2 linked regions of the Thiorhodovibrio frisius genome follow. The protein of the gene in region 1 interacts with the protein of each later gene in a pairwise test. Links are inferred from orthologs where the notes say so. Each region holds a gene or a part of one and is shown on either strand. Other genes may lie near its edges.

What was found.
Region 2: the proteins of ligA (region 1) and leuS interact in binary tests that used the Escherichia coli proteins (3 or more experiments, as listed by UniProt). The link is inferred for Thiorhodovibrio frisius from one-to-one orthologs.

The regions. Positions count from the first base shown.
Region 1 is NZ_CP121471.1:842,634-850,581, forward strand. What follows is about bases 4,924-7,922. They hold ligA (NAD-dependent DNA ligase LigA), read right to left. Parts: upstream 7,448-7,922; coding sequence 5,399-7,447; downstream 4,924-5,398. Other genes in these bases: Thiofri_RS04205 (hypothetical protein), read right to left, coding at 4,962-5,243; Thiofri_RS04215 (cell division protein ZipA), read right to left, coding at 7,444-7,922. Outside these bases: pufB (light-harvesting antenna LH1, beta subunit), read left to right, coding at 233-373; pufA (light-harvesting antenna LH1, alpha subunit), read left to right, coding at 456-689; pufL (photosynthetic reaction center subunit L), read left to right, coding at 813-1,634; pufM (photosynthetic reaction center subunit M), read left to right, coding at 1,650-2,624; photosynthetic reaction center cytochrome PufC, read left to right, coding at 2,621-3,811; pufB (light-harvesting antenna LH1, beta subunit), read left to right, coding at 3,900-4,040; pufA (light-harvesting antenna LH1, alpha subunit), read left to right, coding at 4,138-4,383; Thiofri_RS04200 (light-harvesting protein), read left to right, coding at 4,592-4,780; more of Thiofri_RS04215, read right to left, coding at 7,923-7,948. UniProt on the Escherichia coli protein: DNA ligase that catalyzes the formation of phosphodiester linkages between 5'-phosphoryl and 3'-hydroxyl groups in double-stranded DNA using NAD as a coenzyme and as the energy source for the reaction.
Region 2 is NZ_CP121471.1:2,734,334-2,742,473, reverse strand. Bases 4,950-8,140 are described here. They hold leuS (leucine--tRNA ligase), read left to right. Parts: upstream 4,950-5,347; coding sequence 5,348-7,933; downstream 7,934-8,140. Other genes in these bases: Thiofri_RS12665 (LPS-assembly lipoprotein LptE), read left to right, coding at 8,012-8,140; Thiofri_RS12675 (zinc ribbon-containing protein), read right to left, coding at 4,950-5,230. Outside these bases: Thiofri_RS12690 (ABC transporter substrate-binding protein), read right to left, coding at 1-925; Thiofri_RS12685 (STAS domain-containing protein), read right to left, coding at 982-1,365; Thiofri_RS12680 (toll/interleukin-1 receptor domain-containing protein), read right to left, coding at 1,466-4,606; more of Thiofri_RS12675, read right to left, coding at 4,682-4,949.

The sequences.
Region 1 (7,948 bases):
AACAGTTTCGTGGTTGGTTGCCGGAGCAAGAGTTGCTGCGGGAACCGACTCGTTTAGAGCTTCAGTGGTGCCTGTCGATTTGTCATGCACCCAAGAAGCGCATGGCCGCCCGGGTCGTACGGGCACTTGGTCCGTTGGGGCAGTTTTGTCCCAACAAACAAGATGGTGCGTTGCAAGCGCGCCGAAAACCTAAGCCGCAAGGCTCAACTCACTCTCTAGAGAGGATTTCATCATGGCTGAAAAATCAACCACCGGTCTGACTGAAGCAGAATCAAAAGAATTTCACGAGCTTTTCATGGCCAGCATGACCCTTTGGTTTGGTTTGGTTGTTCTTGCTCACGTTCTGTCTTGGATGTACCGCCCCTGGCTGTAAGCCCTTCGAGCTAGTCCGACCGACCTTTCTTTTTAGCAGATGCCGATGTTCGGCACTGTGACACGCACTTGGAGATGACACAATGAACGCAAAAAGCTTCGACGGTATGCACAAACTGTGGATGATCATGAACCCGGTTTCCACGCTTTGGGCCATCTTTATTTTCCAGATCTTCCTGGGTCTGCTGATCCACATGGTTGTGCTGAGCTCTGACCTGAACTGGCATGATGATCAGATTCCTGTCGGTTATCAGCTGCAGGGCGAGACGTTGCCTGTCAACCTCGAAATGAAAGCAGCACTGAAAGACGCCCAATAAACGGTCTTTATCGGATGGTGCTGACCGGGGCGTACTCGCCCCCCGGGTTTGCGCGTCGGTCAGCATCCGAATTGCTATGTGGAGGCAGCAGGTCATGGTGTCTCCCCAGCAGAGGAAATTACGATGGCCTTGCTAAATTTTGAGAAAAAATACCGCGTACGCGGTGGGACGTTGGTCGGGGGAGACCTGTTTGACTTTTGGGTGGGGCCGTTTTATGTCGGCTTCTTCGGAGTCTCGGCGGTCTTCTTCGCGACCCTCGGTACCATGCTGATCTTATTTGGAGCGGCAATTGGGCCGACATTAAACATCTGGCAAATCAGTATTGCCCCGCCTGATCTAAGCGTTGGTCTTGGATTTGCGCCGATCAGGGAAGGCGGTTTGTGGCAGGTAATCACCATTTGTGCAGTTGGGGCCTTTGTGTCCTGGGCGCTGCGGCAAGTTGAGATTGCCCGCAAGTTGGGCATGGGGCTGCATGTACCCTTTGCCTTCTCGTTCGCGATTTTGGCGTACCTCACCCTGGTGTTCTTCCGCCCGGTGTTACTGGGTGCGTGGGGACATGCTTTCCCATACGGATTGTTCAGTCACCTTGACTGGGTTTCCAATGTCGGCTACCAGACCCTACACTTCCACTACAACCCAGCGCACATGCTGGCGATCAGTTTCTTCTTCATTAACACGCTGGCGCTGGCAATGCACGGTTCTCTGATCCTGTCCGTGGTGAATCCGCAGAAAGGTGAGGAAGTGAAGACCGCTGAGCACGAGAACACGGTTTTCCGTGACATCGTGGGTTACTCCATTGGAGCCTTGGCTATCCATCGCCTGGGTCTGTTTCTGGCGATCAACGCGGCTTTCTGGAGTGCGGTCTGCATGATTCTGACCGGTCCCTTCTGGACGCGCGGTTGGCCAGAATGGTGGATGTGGTGGCCCAACCTTCCAATCTGGTAACCTGAGGACACCAAAATGCCTGAATATCAAAATATCTTTAACAAGGTACAGGTTCGCGAACCTGCTTACCCTGGTGTCGAACTCCCGAAAGGCAGTCTGCCACGCGTCGGCAAGCCGATTTTCAGTTACTGGCTTGGAAAGATTGGCGATGCGCAGATTGGACCGTTGTACCTTGGGGGTTGGGGCATCGCCTCACTGATCTCCGGCTTTATCGCTCTTGAGGTTATCGGTCTGAACATGCTGGCATCGGTCGGCTGGGACCCGCGGCTTTTCCTCAAGGAATTCTTCTGGTTGGGTCTGGAGCCGCCGCCGCCTGCATACGGCCTGAGCATCCCGCCCCTGGCAGAAGGTGGCTGGTGGTTAATCGCTGGTTTATTTCTGACCATGTCCCTCCTGCTGTGGTGGGTGCGAGTCTACAAGCGGGCGAAAGATCTTGGCATGGGTACCCACCTGTCCTGGGCCTTTGCTGTCGCGATCCTGTTTTTCCTGACACTCGGCTTTATCCGCCCGGTGCTCATGGGAAGCTGGGGAGAGGCACCACCGTTTGGCATCTTCCCGCATCTTGACTGGACAGCGGCGATTTCGATTCGCTACGGGAACTTCTACTACAATCCCTTCCACGGGTTGTCGATCGCCTTTATGTACGGTTCAGCCGTTCTGTTCGCGATGCACGGTGGCACCATTTTGGCCGTCTCTCGTTACGGTGGTGATCGCGAGATCGATCAGATCACGGATCGCGGTACTGCAGCTGAGCGCGCCATGTTGTTCTGGCGCTGGTGCATGGGCTTCAATGCCAGCATGGAATCCATCCATCGCTGGGCCTGGTGGTTCGCAGTCTTCTGCATCATTAACTCCATACTGGGTATTATCTTGACCGGCACCGTCGTAGACAACTGGTACCTTTGGGCAGTGAAACACGGCGTAGCACCCAGCTACCCATCTGAGCTGACCATCGATAATCCCTACCTGACGCAGGGGGTGGCGCAATGAAACAGCGAAATCATCACGCGCTGGCACTTCTGAGTCTCGGAGTAGCCGCGTTCATCACAGGTTGCGATTTTCCGCCGCAAGACGTGGTACAGACCGGCTACCGTGGTTTGGGCATGCAGCAAAACTACAACCCGAAACTGTTGCAGAAAGTCATCGACGCCACTCAGGTGCCGGATGCGATTCCTGCGGCGACCCCGGGTGGAGCATTGGCCAAGGACGTCTACAAAAACGTCCAGGTTCTCGGCGACCTGTCGGTCAACGAGTTCAACCGCACCATGGTGGCACTGACCACCTGGGTTGCTCCGAACGAAGGCTGCACCTACTGCCACGAGGGCACGAACTGGGAGTCTGATGGCGTCTACACCAAGATCGCCTCGCGGCGCATGTTGGAAATGACCCGTGACACAAACAGCAACTGGACGGGTCACGTGGCAGATACCGGTGTGACCTGCTACACCTGCCATCGTGGCAAACCCGTACCGGAGCATGTCTGGACGACCGATCCTGGTCCGGATATTCCGTCTGTTTTCCCGTCAAATGGGCAAAATACGATCGGCTACAACGTGGCTTATACCGCGCTGCCGTTCGATCCATTCACGCCCTTCCTGTTGGGAGAAAATGAAATCCGAGTCTCGGGCAACACCGACCTGCGCAATACCAACCGCAAGTCGATCAAGCAGGCGGAGTGGACCTTTGCACTGATGACCCACTTCTCCGAGGCGCTTGGCGTGAACTGCACCTATTGCCATAACAGCCGGGCCTTCATGGACTGGAATCAGAGCACACCCAAGCGTGTGCCGGCGTGGCATGCGATTCGCAATGTGCGAGACATCAACATCCAGTATGTCGAGCCATTGGGCGAGGTGTTGCCTGCGTCGCGCAAAGGACCGCTTGGCGATCCGTTCAAGGTGAACTGCTTAACCTGTCACCAAGGCGCCTACAAGCCATTGTTCGGCGTGCCCATGGCGAAGGACTATCCGGCGCTTTATGAAACGGCGGCTGTAGAGGAAGAGGCACCGGCTGAAGCGGCTCCTGCTGCGGAAGCTGAGGCAGCTCCTGCTGAAGCAGTACCGGTCGCGGAAGCTCCGGCTGAAGCAGCTCCAGTTGAAGCAGCTCCCGCTGCGGAAGCTGAGGCGGCTCCTGCTGAAGCAGCACCGGCAGCACCCCCGGTGCCCGCAGACCGGTAGGGTCAGGTTCATCTCGGTTGAACCCGCTGAAACCAATTGACATTTGACAAGGCCCTCGGGCCTATCCAAAAACAAAGAGGAAATTACCGTGGCTGAAAAGACTGCTACAGGATTGACAGAAAGCGAGGCCAAAGAATTCCACGGACTTTTTATGGCCAGCATGACGCTTTGGTTTGGTTTGGTTGTTCTTGCTCACATCTTGTCCTGGTTGTACCGCCCTTGGCTGTAATGCCGCGGACGATTTGAGACGCATCATGAACGTGTAATCTAGCGGGTCGATAGATGCTTTAAACAGCGTCTATCACCGCTAACATGGGGAAAATAAAGTGAGTAACGACAACTTCACCGGAACGTACAAGATGTGGATGTTTATCGATCCTCGGAGGGCGCTGCTTTTTATTGCATCCTTCCAGATATTGCTCGGTATCCTGATCCACATGATCGTGCTCGGGTCTGACCTGAACTGGCACAGTGACGGCATTCCCAAGTTTTACTTCCCAAACGCTGCTGAGGCTTCGGCACCAATTGATATGTCGCCCATTCCTTCAGCAAGAAACTTCAAGTTCGACTGATTACCCCTTGTTGGGTTTCGGATGGGCCGCTGCAGTGAGCCGGTTCGGCTTGTTGCAGCGGCTTGTTGCATTCATTTTTGGTCGTCGCGCATCTGGATGCCTAATTGTACCGTCCTGTACTGTAATCGAAGGTAGTGAACATCATGTGCTTTTCACAGGATGGCTCAACCCCTTTTAATTAGGGTTGAACATGCATAAAGTCTGGAAAATGATTGACCCGGGTCGAGTGGTCCTCACCATTTTTGGTTTCCAGGCTATGCTCGGGCTGCTGGTTCATTCCATTGTGCTCGGAGCTGACCCTAACTGGCCGGATGATGGTAGCGCGCCCATAAGCAGCCCGTCTGAAATGCTCTCTGAGCTCGATCCCAAAAATCAATCCGAGCGCTTGGCTCGTTAGGTCTTGGTCCGCAAAGATAGGCCAGGCTCGCAGCAAAATTAGAAGCTGCTCTTTGGCCGCCCTGGGTTATGAAGGCAGCGTTTTGCGCTGTTTTTTTTTGCCTAAAAAATACGGTCGATTCGTGCCAGGATGGTGGTTTGGCATCACGGTGTGCCCATCAGCAGATACGGAAGGAGAAAACCTAATGGATGCCCGGCGTTTTCTTGCCGATCTTGGTCACTGAAATTACCTGGGCAGGCTGGTCCTGATCTGGGTAGTAAGGTCGCTCACCACCGCGACCGTCAAGATCGGCCAGTTCTTTTTCCCGCGCCGAAATGAGTCCGAAACACTGACGCACGTCCTCGATTGTCGCTTCCGAGAGGGGGTGCTTCATGCCCGGTGGCGGGGTTACGTCCTTAACGATGGCAGCCAGTGTCTTGCGCATGGCGATTAATATCTGCTGTTCTTTGCTGAGGTCGTGCATCCGGGAGTCTCCTTTTGGGATTGCTTGGATCTGGTGGCTCACAGTTGGGGTGCTAACCTTGTCGATCTGGTCAGCCAGAATTGGGGCTGGTTGGCGTTTGCGAAAGAGGAGCGGAGAGGTTGGGTGCTTAAGGATTCAGAGCCCGCCTAGCGAGGCTAGCTATTCGGACCAGGGTCGGCAAGCAGCAACCGCAGTTGGGTTTCGTCGAGAATGGGGATGCCGAGTTGGGCGGCCTTGGTCGCCTTGCTACCGGGGTTCTCGCCGGCGACCACATAGTCGGTGTTGGATGAGACAGAGCTTGTTACTTTGGCGCCCCTGGCGATCAGCTCTGCTTTGATGTAGTCTCTCGGGCGCGTGAGGGTGCCGGTCAGGACAAAGGTTCTGCCAGTCAGGGGCTGCTCCTGGTTGTCGTGGGGACGCGGTGGGTCGGGCCAGTGCAGCCGGGCCCCACTGGGGTCGATGAGTTGCGCGATTACCTCGCGATTGTGGTCTTGGGCAAAGAAGCTGCGAATGTGCTGGGCGACCGTCTGGCCCACGCCATCAATGGCGACCAGGGCCTCTTCATCGGCCTGCATCAGCGACTCCAGGGTGCCAAAGTGCGAGGCCAGCACACTGGCCATGGTTTCGCCTACTTCGCGAATGCCAAGCGCGTGGATGAATCGGGCCAGGGTTGTCTCGCGGCTTTGGTCCAGGGCGGTGAGCAGATTGGTTGCGGATTTCTCGCCCATACGTGGCAGATTGGCGAGTTGCTCTGTGTTAAGCGCAAACAGATCAGCCGGGGTTTTGACCAAGTCCTGTTCAATGAGTTGTTCAATGAGTTTGTCGCCGAGGCCGTCGATGTCGAGCGCGCGGCGCGAGGCAAAATGCTTGAGCGCCTCTTTGCGTTGAGCGGCGCAGATGAGGCCGCCACTGCAACGCGCGACTGCTTCGCCCTCGGCGCGGATCACATCTGAGCCGCACACTGGACAGTGCGCGGGCAGGGCGACCGGCTCGGTGTCTGGAGGTCGCAGAGAGGCGACCACGCCGACGACCTCGGGGATGACGTCGCCAGCGCGGCGCACGATGACGGTATCGCCAACGCGCACATCCTTGCGGTGGACTTCATCGATGTTGTGCAAGGTGGCGTTGGAGACGGTGACCCCGGCAACATCGACCGGCTCCAGCCGGGCTACCGGTGTGACAGCGCCTGTGCGTCCGACCTGGAATTCCACCGCTCGCACCCGGGTTTGCTCTTCGCGCGCAGGGTACTTGAAGGCAATGGCCCAGATGGGATCGCGTGCGCGAAAACCGAGCCGTCGCTGGGCGGTCAGGTCATCAACCTTAAACACCACACCATCGATTTCGTAATCGAGCCCGTCGCGCCGCGCGGCCATGGCCTCCTGGTATTGGATGCAGCCCTCGGCTCCGGTCACGCAGGTCGACTCAGGCGAAATACGCAGCCCGAAGGCGCGCAGATGCGCGAGTGCGTCGCTCTGCGTCGAGCCAAGATTGCCACCTTCGACGGCGCCGAAGCCGTAACAGAATATGGCCAGCGGTCGGCTGGCGGTGATGGTCGGGTCGAGCTGGCGCAGGCTGCCGGCGGCGGCATTGCGGGGGTTCTTAACGGGTGTCTGACCGTTATCGAGCATGCGCTGCTTGAGCGCTTCGAAGCCGGCAAGCGGCAGATATACCTCACCGCGTACCTCAAGCAGCCGCGGCCAACCCGTGCCGCGCAGTCGTAGCGGCACGGCACCAATGGTGCGCACCTGGGCCGTGACATCCTCGCCAGTGCGCCCATCGCCGCGGGTGGCAGCTCGCGTCAGCAGGCCGTCTTCATAAACCAGACTGATGGCGAGGCCATCAAGCTTTGGCTCGGCGACATAGTGCACTTGCTCGATGCCGAGTTCACGACGGATGCGCTGATCGAAGTCGCGCAGGTCATCGGCAGTCCGGGCGTTGCCGAGCGAGAGCATGGGCGCGAGATGCTCCGCTGGCGCGAAACGCTCGGCCGGCGATGCACCAACCCGCTGAGTGGGCGAGTCTGGCGTGCGCAAGTCGGGGTGCTGTTCTTCGATTTGCTGGAGCTCGCGCAGCAGGGCGTCGAATTCGGCGTCCGGGATTTCCGGGTCATCAAGAACGTAATAGCGATAATTGTGATGCTCGAGTAGGGTTCGCAGTTCGCTTGCGCGTGCTGCGCTCGAGCCCGCCGGGATTTTGTCTTTCATCGGTCAGTGCGGCCGCCCTGACCCCTGTCGCTATCAGGGTCGGCGTAATCAATAACAGCATTGCGCAGGCTCTCAATGCGCTTGACGCTGATTGGCCGATGCTGGGCGTCCTCAATCTCGGCAGTCAACTCGCGCGCCAGGGATTTGGCCGTCGTTAGCATGGCGTCAAGAGCCTCGATGTCTTGATACTCGCCGTGCATCTGGGTAAAGAGCGCTATGCCGCGCGTCTCAAAGTCAGCCATTGCCTCGTTTGGATCAGGATACAAGGGGAAATTGCCGGGCTGAACAAGATTGGCCATGCTAAACAGGGTGCATGGCTGGCTTGGGTCGCCATCAATCCGATGAAAGATGTCTTTGCTACCAATGACCAACAAATGCCGGCCGGCAGCGGCGAGAATGTCACGGCCCGACAGGTTGCCATCACGGGCCACCACAAAGACCTGGATGACGGGCCCTTTTTCAGTGTTGGTAACAATGCCGGCAATATCTGCCGGGTCCACC
Region 2 (8,140 bases), 1.9 Mb from region 1 along the record:
AGCCTTGATGGGGGCGGTTTGACGGGACTCCGGCGCGTTCAGCTTCGGCCATCACTAGGTCGATGGCCTGCTGCGGATGGGTGCGCGCGTATTCCCAGCCCTTAAGCGTCGCCTGCCACAAGCGCTGCGGCAAGTCGCTGTGCTCTTCAAGCCAGTCGGAGCGGGCGTAAAGCCCATCCTCGGGGAAATCGAATCCAAAATCACGCAGCAGGAAGGCCGTCAGGCGGTCCTCATCGATACCCGCCTGCCAGATGCGATGGTATTCGTTGTATTCCATGGCAGCGCAGGCGGAGACGCCACCGTGCAGGAAGAGATTCACGGTGCCGTATTGTGGGATCAGTTCGGGTGTGATCTGGCGGCCTGTCAGCAGGGCTTGAATAGCAGCCGTGAAAGGCCCAGGCCAGAGGCTGATGCGCTGGCCGTTGAGATCCTCAAGATGCTCGATGCCGTGATCCTTCCACGCCAACAGCATCAGGTTGGACCGCTGCACCAGTTGGCCGATCAGCACCGGACGGGCGAGTCCCGGCATGTTATCGCTGCTGTCATCGCCACTGTCATTTCTAGTGGCATCGCCACTTTGTTCGCCAGGGGCATCGCCAGCGTCATCATCAGGGCTGTCGGCGTTGGCGGCAGCCACCATGGCATCGGCGAGAAAGGCAGTGGCAAGCTCGGCATCGCCCTGTAGCAGCCAATCAAGCGATGAGCGGTTGGCGTTGGTATGCACAAAGCGCACATCCGCCCCGGCCGCCGCGTAAAAACCCTGCTCTCGGGCCAGATAAAAACCAGCGAACTGGCTCTGCGGGCTCCATTGCAAGGCGATGCGCACTGACGTCAGTGGATTGTCGCCGTCCTGCGGTGCTGGTATCGGTGCGGGCACCGCTGCGGGCAGGGGCGACTCGGCGAGCCCCAGTGACGAGGCGAGCATTGCCGCGCAAAGGACCAAAGGTCGCAGATTCAGCATCACGGGTTTAACGGCTCGGCTCAGGCAGGCGGCACGAGTTTCTCGAGCGCCTGTTCGCGCGAGTCAAAGATACCGATGATGGAACTGAAGCCACTCATCTTGAAGACCTCCTGAACCTCATTTTGAAGATTGCAGATGCCAAATGGCCGCTTGGCTTTCTTGCACTCTTTCGTGGCCAGCAACAGTACCCGCAGTCCGGCACTCGAGATGTAATCGAGCGCGGCACAATCAAGGATAACCACGGGCGCGGCAGCAAGCTGGCTGATCAACTGCTCTTGCAGCCTTGGGGCGGTGCTTCCATCGAGCCGCCCCTTGATGACAAAGACAAGTGCATCAGACTGTTTTTCAACTAAAATATCCATCGAATTGGTGTTCCGGTCGAGGTGTTGGCCGTTACTCGGCATCACAGGGATTCATGCTCCAGGATGGCCGGGACCATGAGCATGAATTTGAACCCCATGGGTTCATTCTTCGGGGGGGCGGTATTTTGGCACTGATGGTTTCCTAGCGCACCAGGGTTTTTACTCGCCGGAAGGCTGCTTCGCTCAGACCTGTTTTTTCAATCGGCCAGGGAAACTCGCCTTGGATGATCGCCTGCAAGCGCTGGTCCGCTAACTCCGATGGGCTGCGCGCCACTGGTGTGCCGTTTTGATCAAGTCGGTATGGCAGCCCTAGGTCCAGTCTGGCATGGATATCCGCGAGCAGGGGTGGCAGCGGGCCGCGTTGGAGGTCTGCGGCAGCAAGGGTGTTCAGGTAGCTTGAGCTCCAGCTTAATGTGGCGCCATCGCGCAGGAAATGCAGCGCGTCAATCGCCATGCCGTTGGTGCGCTCGCGATGCAGCAGGTTGCCATCGGCGGCGCTCCAGAGTTGCAGCATTGGCCCTGAGGTGGCGGCAACGAGTTGCCCGTCAGCGCTCGCGGCCAGGGTGGCGACCAGTTGCTCGAAGCCGCGCAGTGGCTCAAGCGCTTGCCAGTCGTCGAGACGCCAGCGTCGCACCAGACCGTCCTGGCAGGCGGCGAGCAGAACGGCGGGGCTGCCATCAACAGCAGGGACAAAGGCGAGGGCGAAAACACCCTGACCCTGGGTGTCGATTGTCTGCGGTGTCAGGTCTGCGGTATTCAGCACGGCGGGGTCGGCCGTGGTTGTGAGCGCGAGGAAGCGCCCATCCTGGCTGAAGCTGATCGCCTGCATGTTGGCGGCCGCACCGGCGGGGTGTTCCCAGTACTCAAGCCGGTTGCCGGATGACCGCTCATGCAGACTCAGGCGGCCGGGACCGCCTACGGCCAGAAGTCTGGCATCAGGCGAAAAGGCCAGGGCCTGCACCGGACCCTGGACGGCAAAGCCTTGGACCTCTGGCCTGTCTGTTGGATCATCCTGGTTATTTGTTGGCTCGGCATCGGGCCGCTGGTGATTGGGCTGATCAACCATTGGTTTGATCACAAGGCGCTCGCCGGCAGCCCAGGCGATTTCCCGGCCATCTTGGCTGATGGCCAGTGCCGAGGTCATGGGGTCGACGCTGAAACGCGCGATCTCGTGTTGTTTTGCCTCTTGCTGGGATATCTCGAAAACCCGCACCTGTCCGCCGGGCTGAAGCAGTGCGAGGCGGCCGGCGACCGGCGTGGCGGCGCTCAGGCTGAAGGGGTCGGGGGTTTGTCGGCGCATGCCAATGACGCTGTCGGTGTCGAGCAGGCGGGCGTATCCGGCGCTGTCGCCAAGCACCAGCAGGGCGCCGCCGCTGGCAAATTGCATGGCGGTGACAGGGGTGAGCTGGGGAAGCACCGCCAGGGGCTGAAACTCAAAGCGCGGGTTATCGAAGAGTTCTGGGTTGAATGCCTCGACATCCCACAGTCGGATCTGGCTGTCGGCGTCTGAGCTGGAAGCGAGCAGGCGTCCATCCTGGGAGAATGCTAGGTGGTTGATTTGCTGCTCATGGCCTTTTAGCCGGGCAAGCGGCTGTGAGGGTGCGGAAACTGGGGCGGCTGGATCGTGATTGAGGTTCCAGACCAGAATCTCCACTGTGCCTGGCCCGCCGAGGAACTGCCCCTCACCGGCGGCCAGCAGGTTTGCATCGGCGGAAAAGGCGAGGGCGCTGACGGTGCTTTCAAGACCAGTGAAGACGGCGACAGGGGCGATTGGTTTGGTGTTGGTCCCGGGAGTCTGCTCGGCGTCGTTTCCGACCGCGTCTCCTGTCTCGCCAGCGCTATCGTCCTTCGTCTCATCCTCTGCGACGACCGTGCTCCAGACCTGCACGGCGCCTTCAGTTCCCCCCGCTGCGAGTTTTGTGCCGTCATCGCTAAAGCGCATCGCGCCGCTCGGTTTCCAGTCGAGCGGCTCTGGTGTTAGCTCGGCCAAAACTCGGCCGTCCGGGATTGATAACAAGCGGATCATGCCTTGCGTCGGGTTGAGTGCAGTCGCCAAAGTGCCGTCTGGCGATAGGCGATACATGACGCCCGGCGCACTCAGCTCTGGCAATAGTTGATTCTCGCCGGTGGCGGGATCGAGCAGCCGCACCCCGTCCAACCCTGCGGCGATGATCCGGCCACGGGCATCTGAGGCTAACGCTGAAACCCAAGGCACTGGCTCAAAGTTGGCGATGGGCTCGAGATCCTGCAGACGGAGCACTTGCAGCGGGCCGTTCATGGCAGCGCTGACGAGCAGTTGTGTTCCCTGATGCTCCACAACTCGCATTGCTTGAACTGAGGAGTCGTGCAGCGGCCAACGCGCCAACTCGGGGACCAAGCCGGGCAGGGCAAAGCCGGCAGCGACGCGCGCGCCCAGGGTGTCGAAGCTGTCGAGCGAAGCGGCCAGGCGCAGCAGCGCCGGGCCGTTTTGGTTGCGCTCCAGCGCCTGTTCGGCTTGATGCAGATAGATGCCGGCTAGATTGCGCAGGGCGCGATCACGCTGCTCGAGCGTTTTTTGATGCTCGCTTTGCAGGTCGCGTAGCCGGCGCTGCTCTTGTACAGCCCAGATGCCAAGTGCGCCAGCGGCGAGGCTGAAGACTAGAGTGGCGCCAACCAGCGTGCGGACCAGGCGGCGCTTGTGCTCGCGGTCGTTCAAAATCGCGTAGTCGACACCGAGCAGACCCGCGAGCAGTTTGAACAGGGCATTGCGCTTGCCATCGGCAAAGGGCCGGGCATCGCCGGCAACAGGCTCAGCGGGTTGTCCCGACAGGGTGCCGTCAGCATTCAGTTCATAGCGCAGCGCCTCGGGAAAACATTCCTGCTCCTCTTGGCCTGGCTTGGAGCTAGCATTTGGCTCGCCATCAACAATGAGCGCGAGCACCCGGTCGGCCTTGCCCAGAGCCTTGAAGGCGAGAATTTCCTGATTCACCCACTGCGAGGCGGCCGAGCGCGGCGAGCAGATCACTACGAGATACTGGGAATTCTCCAACGCTTGGCTGATGACCGAGCCGAGATTGGCCGAGGTGGGCAGCTCCTCGCGATCGCGAAAGATTGGGTAGAGCCGTTTTGGCACCTGGCCGGTGCGGTTCGGCCTGCCGATCAGCTTTTTCGGCACCCGATAGGTTTCGAGCCGCCGGTGCAGCCAGTCCGCCCAGACCTTGTCGCGGTGGGAGTAGCTGATAAAGGCCCAGTACTCGCGATATTTGGGCGCAGTGACCGCATTGTCGGCGTTGGAATCAGCCATGAAAGAGGGTTTTCCTGCGTTTGGGCCTAAATTGGAACCGGCGTTGGAGTGAAAGCTGGCGCGTCAGGCGAGTGCTTAAGACGGCTCGCGGCGAAATTCTGAACCGCCACATTCCGCGCAGTCCAAAATCCGGGTCGCACGCGGAAAATGCGCTCGGGCGCCGCAGTTGGCGCACACCAGGGTTCCTGGGCCGGTAATCTCGCCGCTCTTGTAACGCCGCTCGCCACGGGCCTGCTCGGCGCGTTCGGCCCAGGCTTGCAGTTGCAGGCTGGTTTGATCCGCCACGCTGGTGAAGGCGTCGAGCAGGCGATCTTCGATCAGTTCAAGATCAAAACGCCACCAGGTTTTCATCTCCTCACCGGTGTCGACCAGATAGTTGGCGGCATCTTCAATGTCGCGCTCGATGTATTCGGCGACGCGGTTGGCTTCCTCGCGCGTCAGTTCGCCGAGTTCGACCATGTGGTCGCGGGCTTTTCCCAGCCAATCGCGCAGCTTGGGCGTTGAATCCTCGGCGGCATCAAGGCGCTCGCGGGTGCGCTCGAGCATGCGTTCATAGGCATCGACCAGGCGATCGACGGTTTCGGGCTTGTGCTGGTCGGGGCGGTCGGAGGGGTGATCGGACATGGGGGGCTCCTTAAGAAAGCGCGCGCTCGCGCGGCTGGTGAAGGTTTTGCGTTATCCTTTGCGGTCTTTTCAATCTTAGGCGAGTTTTGCTCGCGTTGCTCCATCATCGGCCAGTTTATGCACAGCGATTATGATCCCCAGGCCATTGAGGCCGAGGCCCAGGCGTTTTGGGATGCCAACCAGTCTTTTCGCGCGATTGAGGACCCGGCGCGCGAGAAGTTCTACTGCCTGTCCATGTTTCCGTACCCAAGCGGGCGCTTGCACATGGGGCATGTGCGAAATTACACCATCGGAGACGTGATTTCGCGCTACCAACGCATGCTTGGCAAAAATGTGCTCCAGCCCATGGGTTGGGATGCCTTCGGTCTGCCGGCGGAAAACGCAGCCATTAAGCATGGCATTCCGCCCTCGCAATGGACGCGCACCAATGTCGAGTATATGAAAGCCCAGCTCAAGCAGCTCGGCTTTGGCTACGACTGGACGCGCGAACTGGCGACCTGTGATCCGGATTATTATCGCTGGGAGCAGTGGCTTTTTACGCGCTTGGTTGACAAGGGGCTGGCCTATCGCGCGACCGCCATGGTCAACTGGGACCCGGTCGATCAAACCGTGCTGGCGAATGAGCAAGTCATCGACGGGCGCGGCTGGCGCTCGGGTGCCCCGGTCGAGAAGCGCGAGATTGAGCAATGGTCAGTGCGCATTACCGACTATGCCCAGGAGTTGCTTGATGCCCTCGACGGGCTGGACGGCTGGCCCGAGCAGGTGCGCACCATGCAGCGCAACTGGATCGGGCGCTCTGAAGGCGTGGCGATGACCTTCGGTATTCAGAATTCGGATGAGGCGCCCGAGGAAACTTTGGGCATCTACACTACCCGCGCCGATACCTTGATGGGTGTGACCTACGTTGCAGTCGCGGCCGAGCATCCGCTGGCGCGGCGCATGGCCGAGCAGGATGCCGGGCTGGCGGCCTTTATCGAGGAATGCCGCCAGGGCGGTATTTCCGAGGCCGAGATCGAGACCATGGAGAAGAAGGGCCACCCGCTTGGGCTCAATGCGCTGCACCCGGTGAGTGGCGAGCCAGTGCCGATTTATGCGGCCAACTTCGTCCTCATGGGCTATGGCACCGGCGCGGTTATGGCGGTGCCCGGGCATGATCAACGCGACTGGGAGTTTGCCGAGCGCTATGGCATCCCGAAAAAGCAGGTCATCATCCCGGTCGATGGCGCGCCCTGCGGTATCGACAAGGCCGCTTATATCGAGAAAGGCATTCTGAGCGATTCCGGCCCCTTCGATGGGCTGGCCTCGGACGATGCCATTGAAGCAATCGCTGACTGGCTTGCTGAGCGCGGCCGGGGCGAGAAGCGAATTAACTTCCGTCTGCGCGATTGGGGCGTCTCGCGTCAGCGCTACTGGGGCTGTCCATTGCCGGTGCTGCGCGGGGCCGATGGCAGCGTGCGCGTTGAGACCAATTTGCCAGTGCGGTTGCCCGAGGATGTGGTAGTCGATGGCTCGGGCTCGCCACTGAAAAAGATGCCTGCGTTTTTTGAGTTGCCAAACGGCGAGACCCGCGAGACCGATACCTTCGATACCTTCGTCGAATCAAGCTGGTATTACGCGCGCTACTGCTCGGCCGATTGCGACAGCGCCATGCTTGATGAGCGGGCCAATTACTGGCTACCGGTCGATCAATACGTCGGCGGCATTGAGCATGCGGTGCTGCATCTGCTCTATGCGCGCTTCTTCCATAAACTGATGCGCGACGAGGGCCTGGTTGACTGCGACGAGCCTTTCGCGCAGTTGCTGACCCAGGGCATGGTGGTGGCTGAGACCTGGTATCGCGAGGATGCCGACGGGCGCAAGCAGTGGTTCAATTCCACCGAGGTCAAGGTTAACCGCGATGACAAAGGCCAGGTGGTGGGCGCAGTGCTGGAGGCCGACGGCGAGCCGGTGTTTTTCGGCGGCATCGAGAAGATGTCTAAGTCCAAGAATAATGGCGTTGATCCCGAGCAGCTGATTGATCGCTACGGGGCGGATACCGTGCGCCTCTACACCATGTTCACCGCACCGCCGGATCAGTCGCTGGAGTGGAACGACGAGGGTGTCGAGGGTGCCGCGCGTTTTCTCAAGCGACTATGGCATCTCGCGGCGACCCAGGCCGAGTTAGTGCGCGCGCAATCACCCGATACGGCTGCGCTGGCTGATCTCGACAAGCCGCTCGCCGACGCCCGTCGCGAGTTGCATCTGGCGCTCAAGAAGGCACTGTTCGACTACGAACGCCAGCAGTTCAACACCGTGGTTTCGGGCTGCATGACCATTGTGAATGTGCTGCACAAACTATCGGTGGACACACCCGAGGCCCAGGCGCTCTTGCGTGAGGGACTCACTCTGGTGCTGCGTCTGCTCGCACCCATCGCGCCCCACGTCAGCCATCATCTGTGGCGCGAGCTGGGCTTCGGCGAAGATATCTTGCAGGCCGGCTGGCCGGCGGTGGACGAGGCGGCGCTGGAGCAGGACAGCATCGAATATGTCGTGCAGGTCAACGGCAAGGTACGCGGCAAGATCCAGGTGCCGGCGGCAGCTACGCGCGATGAGATCGAGGCCACGGCCCTGGGGAATGAGAACGTCGCCCGGCACCTTGAGGACAAGACCCTGCGCAAGGTCATTCTGGTGCCGGCAAAGCTGGTCAATCTGGTGGTGGGTTAACGCGATCTGGAGGAGTGGCGGATGATGCGGATCAAAAGGATGCGGACCAGCGGAATACCGACGAGCGGGGGCGGTGGATTGACCCTGAGTCTGATCATCACGCTGCTGCTGATCAGCGGCTGCGGTTTTCAGTTGCGCGGTGCCCTGGATATCCCCAGTGAGTACAGTCCGGTGTTTATTCAGTCCGGCGGTCCGGTCGGAACGGCG